Armatimonas rosea: one gene and its partner. The protein of the gene in region 1 interacts with the protein of each later gene in a pairwise test. Links are inferred from orthologs where the notes say so. Each region holds a gene or a part of one and is shown on either strand. Other genes may lie near its edges.

Region 1 (3,009 bases):
GAGGCGTAGTTGGGGAAAAGATTGACGTAGGCCAGCTTACCCGGGTGCGCCTTGGCAATCGCCTCCGCGCGCGCCTTGAGCTTGGGAAACTCCGTCGCACTGGGCTCGTCTTGGAGCGCGTAGCCCCAGAGGTTCGGGTCGGTAGGGAACTTTGTGGGATCGTCGCCTTGGGGCCAGAGAATCCCCTTGAGCTTGTACTTTTTCAGCAGGGCAAAGAGCTGCGCGACGGGCTCTTTCTGGAACCCCGCCAGCACGAGATTAAAGCCCGCGTCGGCGAGCCACTTATAGTGCGTGTCGGTGCGCGGCGGGTCTACCCAGAGCCCAATGGCAAATCGATCTTGAACAAACGGCATTGTTTTTCTCCACCCGCACGGTGAGCGTGGGGCTATGGGGCGCTTCGCGCCGCCTCCCTCGTGCCTCGGTCGGGTTTTTATTTGAGGACGCGGGCGAGGAACTCTCTTGTGCGGGGCTCTTTGGGGGTCTCGAAGAGCTGCTCGGGGGGGCCTTCTTCGAGGATCTTTCCGGCATCCAAAAAACACACCCGGTGCGCGACTTCTTTGCAGAAGCCCATCTCGTGGGTGGCGACCAGCATCGTGCGGCCTGTCTTGGCGAGGTCGCGGAGCACCTCGAGCACCTCGCCGACTAATTCGGGGTCCAGCGCTGAGGTGGGCTCGTCAAAGAGCAGGACGGCGGGCTGCATGGCGAGCGCACGGGCGATTGCGACCCGTTGCTGCTGGCCGCCGGAGAGCTGTGCGGGGAGCTTGTCAGCGTGCTCGCTGAGGTGCACCTGCGCCAAGAGCTCCCGGGCTTTTTTCTCCGCCGTGGCCTTGTCGAGCTTGCGGACTTTCTGGGGCGCGAGGGCGACATTTTGCAGCGCGGTGAGGTGCGGAAAGAGATTGAAGCGCTGAAAGACCATCCCAATCTGCTGGCGCAGCGTGTTTTCGTCGTGGTCGGTCTTCCCCTGAAACGTCACTGTCCCACCGCTGGGAGTCTCCAGGCGATTGAGGCAGCGCAGGAGTGTCGACTTGCCCGAGCCGCTCGCCCCGATCAGCCCGATCACCTCGCCCTCCTTCACCGCGAGCGAGATGCCTCGCAAGACCGGGGTCTGCCCAAAGGATTTCTCCAAGTTCTGAATGTCCAGCAGTGTCGCGCTCATGCCGGAATTATAGCAGAGCGGAACTCAGAAGGGGGAAATGGGGTTTAAGACCCGGTATAACACAACTATGGCTGGAACGAATCCCTACGCGGCACCGGTTTCTTACGAGAAGCCCAAGCAACCCTACAAGCTGACGATCCTCATGGACGGCGAGAAGCACGAGTTTACGATCAATCCGTCGTCATTGCCTATGGGCGACAATGGCCTCCCCGGCTCGATCCTCGATATCTGCGATGGCCAGGGGCTCCCGCTGGAGCACACCTGCGGCGGGGTCTGCGCCTGCTCGACCTGTCATATTGTTGTGAAAGAGGGCTGGAGCTCGCTCAACGAGGCCACCGAGGACGAAGAAGATCAGCTCGAAGAGGCACCCGGCCTGACCCTGCGCTCACGCCTGGGCTGCCAGTGCGTCCCCAACGGCACCCAAGACGTGGTTGTCGAGGTGCCCGGCTGGAACCGAAACGCCGTCAAAGAGACGCCGCACTAGCACCTGGATGGGGCATCCCCCCGTTGGGGCATCCCCCCGGCGGCACCACCGCCGACCCCCTTCGCCTGAAACCCAACTTCGTTGGGGCGAAGGGGGTTGGGGGCTTCCTTAATCCCCTTCGCAGCGACGAAGGAGTGAAAAGGCGAAGGAGCGAAAAGGCGAAGGGGGTCGCGAGCGGTGCGAGCGGGGGGATGTAAGTAGGGCGGTGCCGCCGGGGGGATGCGCGATAAAATACCCCATGCAAAGTGGGCAAGAGCGTTGGGCGTTGGCGGATTCCGGGATTGCGTGGACGATTGAGGGCACGAAGGGGCTGCCTCACCACGACCATGTGGAGCTGAGTGGGCGACGGCTGAGCGCGATCCTGCGCTACGGAGTGGACGAAAAGCGCCGCTTGGTCCTGAGCCGCGAGGTGATCTGGCCGACCCTGCGGCTCAAGCGCGACGATGTCCGGGGCTATCTCAAGCGCGAGTGGGGCAATGAGATCATCCCGCCCATTCGGATCGAGGGAATTCCTCTGATCCCCGGCCCAGTCCGCGAGATTCGCCACTGGGAAGGACGGCTGACTGTCACCCACATGCCGCTGGATGGGATCGCGGTCCAGCGCCATCTCTTCCCCTGCGAGGACAAGCCCGCGCTGCTGGAGCGCTGGAGTATCATCAACTTTAGCGAGGCCCCCATCAGCCTGGAGTGCCACCTCGAAGAGAACGGGGAGACCGTGGCCTGCTACGACGGCGAGGCGGTGGTGAGCCTGAAGGTGGTCGAGGGCAACACGCTCCTGGTGCGTCCCGGCGAGTTTGGCAACATCACGCTTGCGTTTCTCGCCCATAAGAAAAATACAGCCCTGCCCGCCATCAATGTCCACGACGAGGCCGTGGCACGGGGGCGGCGCTGGAAGGCGCTGGACGAGAGCATGCGTCTCACGACCCCCGATCCGGTGATCAACCAGGCCTTTACCTTTGCCAAGTGGCGCGCCGCCGAGAGCCTGTTTGAGACCAAGATGGGGCTGGTGCACTCCCCCGGCGGGGGGCGCTACTACGGCGGGGTCTGGGCCAACGACCAGGCTGAGTACGCCAATCCGTTCTTTGGCTATCTGGGCGACTCGCTCTGCCATGAGGCGTCGATGAACGCCTACCAGGAGTTCGCCGCCGAGCTGACCTCCAGCTACCGGCCCCTGCCATCGTCGTTTGAGGTCGAGGGCGATGTGGTCTGGCGGCAGTGTGGCGACCGGGGCGATGCGGCCATGATCGCCTCGGGGGCGAGCCGCTACGCGCTGGCGAGCGGGGACCATGAGGCGGCGCAGAAGCTCTGGCCACTGATTGTCTGGTGCCTGGAGTACTGCCGCCGCAAGACCGACACGCGCGGCATCGTG
Region 2 (3,208 bases), on another replicon or contig:
CCTGAAGGAGATCGGGGCGATCTGCCGCGAGAAGGGTGTCCTCTTCCACACCGATGCGGTGCAGGCCTATGGGAAGGTCCCGCTCGATGTCAATGACCTGCATATCGACCTGCTCTCGTTCACGGCGCACAAGATCTACGGCCCCAAGGGAATCGGTGCGCTCTATGTTCGCCGCCGCAACCCCCGCGTGAAGCTGACGGCCCAGATCGACGGCGGCGGCCACGAGCGTGGCTTCCGCTCGGGGACGCTCAATGTCCCCGGCATTGTCGGTTTTGGAAAGGCCGCCGAGCTACTGATGGAGGAGATGGAGAGTGAGATCACACGCCTCACCGCACTGCGCGACCGCATGGCACAGACCATCATGGATGCCTGCGATAGCTGCTACATCAACGGCCACGCCACCCAGCGCCTCCCCGGCAACCTCAATATCAGCTTCGAGTTTGTCGAGGGCGAGAGCCTTCTAATGGGCCTCAAGGATGTCGCACTGAGCTCCGGCTCCGCGTGTACATCGGCCTCTCTGGAGCCCAGCTATGTCCTCAAGGCCATGGGCCTGGGCGATGAGCTGGCCCATAGCTCCCTGCGCTTTGGCTTTGGCCGCTTCACGACCGAGGAAGAAGTGGACTGGGTCGCGCGAAAGGTGATCAGCGAGGTCAGCCGCCTGCGTGAGATGAGCCCCCTCTGGGAGCTGCACCTCGAAGGCGTCGACCTCTCGACCGTGAAGTGGAACGCGCACTAGCCTGCCCACCCCCTAGCCCCCGTCCGATGGGGGAACATTACAAGGAATTAATACAATGGCATACTCTGAGAAAGTTATCGACCACTACGAGAACCCGCGCAACGTGGGCTCGTTTGACAAGAACGCGGAAGACGTCGGCACGGGGATCGTGGGCGCACCGGAGTGCGGCGATGTCATGAAGCTCCAGCTCAAGATCAGCCCCGAGGGGATTATCGAGGACGCCAAGTTCAAGACCTTCGGCTGTGGCTCCGCGATCGCCAGCTCCAGCCTCGCCACCGAGCTGGTAAAGGGCAAGACCCTAGAAGAGGCGATGTCTATCAGCAACGCCCAGATTGTCCAGGAGCTCGCGCTTCCCCCCGTGAAGATCCACTGCTCCGTGCTCGCCGAGGACGCCATTAAGGCGGCGATCGAGGACTACAAGGCCAAGCAAGCACTGTCGATCAAGTAAACGCTGATCTCAATCGGCGGAGAAGAAAAATGGAAACGATCCCGACAACCGAACCCATTGTGACCTTAACCCCGGCAGCGATTACCGCGGTGAAGCGCCAGGCCAAGAAGGCAGGTAAGGAAGAAGCCTTCCTGCGCCTTGGCGTGCGAGGCGGCGGCTGCTCGGGGCTCTCCTATGTCATCGACTTTGAGGCCAACCCTGACCCGGAGTTCGATCTGCTCTACCAGCAGGCCGATCTCGGGGTGGTGGTGGACATCAAGAGCGCCAAGTTCCTCAAAGACACGACCCTGGACTACAACATCAAGAACCTGATGGAGGGCGGCTTCGTCTTCGACAACCCCCAGGCCGTGCGCTCCTGCGGCTGTGGCACCAGCTTCACCGCCAAGTAACCTCGCGTGACCATGTCTGAGTTTCTGGACCCGACCGCCTCCTACCTCGAGATTCTCGGCGTGGGGGCGGCGGCCAGCGATGAGCAACTTGCGACCCAGTTTCGCATGCTCTCTCGCCGCTTCCACCCGGACCGTTTTGCCGCAGCCGACACGGCCACACAAGACGATGCCCTGACCTCCACCGCGCTAGTCAACGATGCCTACCGCACGCTCCGCGATCCCTTCTCCCGCGCCGAGTATCTTCTCCGCCGAGAGCGCAGTGTCAAGCTGGGTGAGATGCGCGATGCCAAGCCCCCCAAGGAGCTCTTCGCCACGGTCATGGAGCTACAAGAGGCCCTGATGGAGTTCCAGGATGGCGATGAGAGTCAGCGCAGTAGCTTAGAAGCCGCACGCGTGGAGTTCTCGGAAGCCTACGACGCGCTCAGGGCACGGCTCGGGGAGCTCTTTTTGGCCTACGATGCCGGCGATGTACAGACCGCTCTCGATGGCATGCAGGAAGTGGCGTCCACACGCGGCTATCTTAGGCGCGTGCTGGACAACCTCAACAAGACTCTCGGCTAGGCGCTACTTGTCTACGCGGACGATGCGCCCTTCGACCTTGGCGCTCGTGCCTGCGGGGAGTGCGCGCATCGCTTCGGCGAGGGTGACGGTCTTGCCGCCAGCCACAATCTGGTCTTTTTTCCAGATCTGGAAGTAGCCCTGCTGGCCGTCGGCGAGGGGCTTGGTGGTGGCGAGCTTGTAGGTCTTTTTCGGATCGAGCGGGGCTCCCCCCACCGTGATCTTCACCACGCGCTCCCCCACATCGAAGCTGCCATTGTACTGGAACGTCAGGCCCGACACTTGCAGAAAGCCCGCGAAGGGGGTGCCCGCAAACGACACCGAGCGCTCCAGAGCGTCTTTGAGCTGGCTTCCCCGGATGCTCAGCACCACAATCTCATCCGTAGCGGGGTCTAGTAGCGCCGTGGCGGCCTCGGGGGAGAGCGCCTTGCTCCCCTTGAAGGCAGCGGCGGGCACCAATGCAATCTCGGCCCCAACACTCTGACGAACGGCATCGGCGACTAGGTTACCGGCCTCCGCCTCCCCGAGGCGAATGGCGGTCTTCTCCGACGGCTGTGCCTGCACGGGGAGGCCAAGGCCTCCCAGTGCGAGGGCTGCAAGTACTAGAAATCTAAATCTCGTCGTCTCCATCGGTTGCTTCTCCTGCCGCACCTTTTCCTGCAAACCAGCGCAAGTAGCCTAGCTGTAGCGGCTCCAGGTTACCGTCCATGATCCCGTTGACATCGCTCACCTTGACGCGGCTCCGAAGATCGGTGACCTGCGTGTAGGGCTGAAAGACATAGCTACGGATCTGGCTTCCCCACTCGATTCGCTGCTGGTCGCCGCGCAGGTCCGCCATCTTCTGGTCGAACTTGCGCGCCTCTAGCTCTGCAAGCTTTGCTCTTAGGACACGCATCGCCACCTCTTTGTTTTGTAGCTGGCTGCGCTGGTCTTGGCAGGTCACCACAATATTGGTCGGCAGGTGCGTGATCCGAATCGCGCTACTGGTCTTATTGACGTGCTGGCCCCCTGCTCCACTGGAGCGGTAGGTATCGATCCGAAGCTCTTTGTCGTCGATCACCAGCTCGCTATCGTCCT

What was found.
Region 2: the proteins of HNQ39_RS08555 (region 1) and HNQ39_RS18715 interact in binary tests that used the Escherichia coli proteins (3 or more experiments, as listed by UniProt). The link is inferred for Armatimonas rosea from one-to-one orthologs.

Annotation. Positions count from the first base shown.
Region 1 is NZ_JACHGW010000002.1:143,619-146,627, forward strand. What follows is about bases 238-2,931. They hold HNQ39_RS08555 (2Fe-2S iron-sulfur cluster-binding protein), read left to right. Parts: upstream 238-1,223; coding sequence 1,224-1,640; downstream 1,641-2,931. Other genes in these bases: HNQ39_RS08545 (hypothetical protein), read right to left, coding at 238-353; HNQ39_RS08550 (amino acid ABC transporter ATP-binding protein), read right to left, coding at 431-1,144; HNQ39_RS08560 (glucosidase family protein), read left to right, coding at 1,879-2,931. Also shown: more of HNQ39_RS08545, read right to left, coding at 1-237; more of HNQ39_RS08560, read left to right, coding at 2,932-3,009. UniProt on the Escherichia coli protein: Ferredoxin are iron-sulfur proteins that transfer electrons in a wide variety of metabolic reactions. Although the function of this ferredoxin is unknown it is probable that it has a role as a cellular electron transfer protein.
Region 2 is NZ_JACHGW010000003.1:806,811-810,018, reverse strand. The notes cover bases 1-2,893. They hold HNQ39_RS18715 (HesB/IscA family protein), read left to right. Parts: upstream 1-1,213; coding sequence 1,214-1,573; downstream 1,574-2,893. Other genes in these bases: HNQ39_RS18705 (5'-nucleotidase C-terminal domain-containing protein), read right to left, coding at 2,138-2,761; hscB (Fe-S protein assembly co-chaperone HscB), read left to right, coding at 1,586-2,134; iscU (Fe-S cluster assembly scaffold IscU), read left to right, coding at 792-1,184; HNQ39_RS18725 (IscS subfamily cysteine desulfurase), read left to right, coding at 1-736. UniProt on the Escherichia coli protein: Is able to transfer iron-sulfur clusters to apo-ferredoxin. Multiple cycles of [2Fe2S] cluster formation and transfer are observed, suggesting that IscA acts catalytically.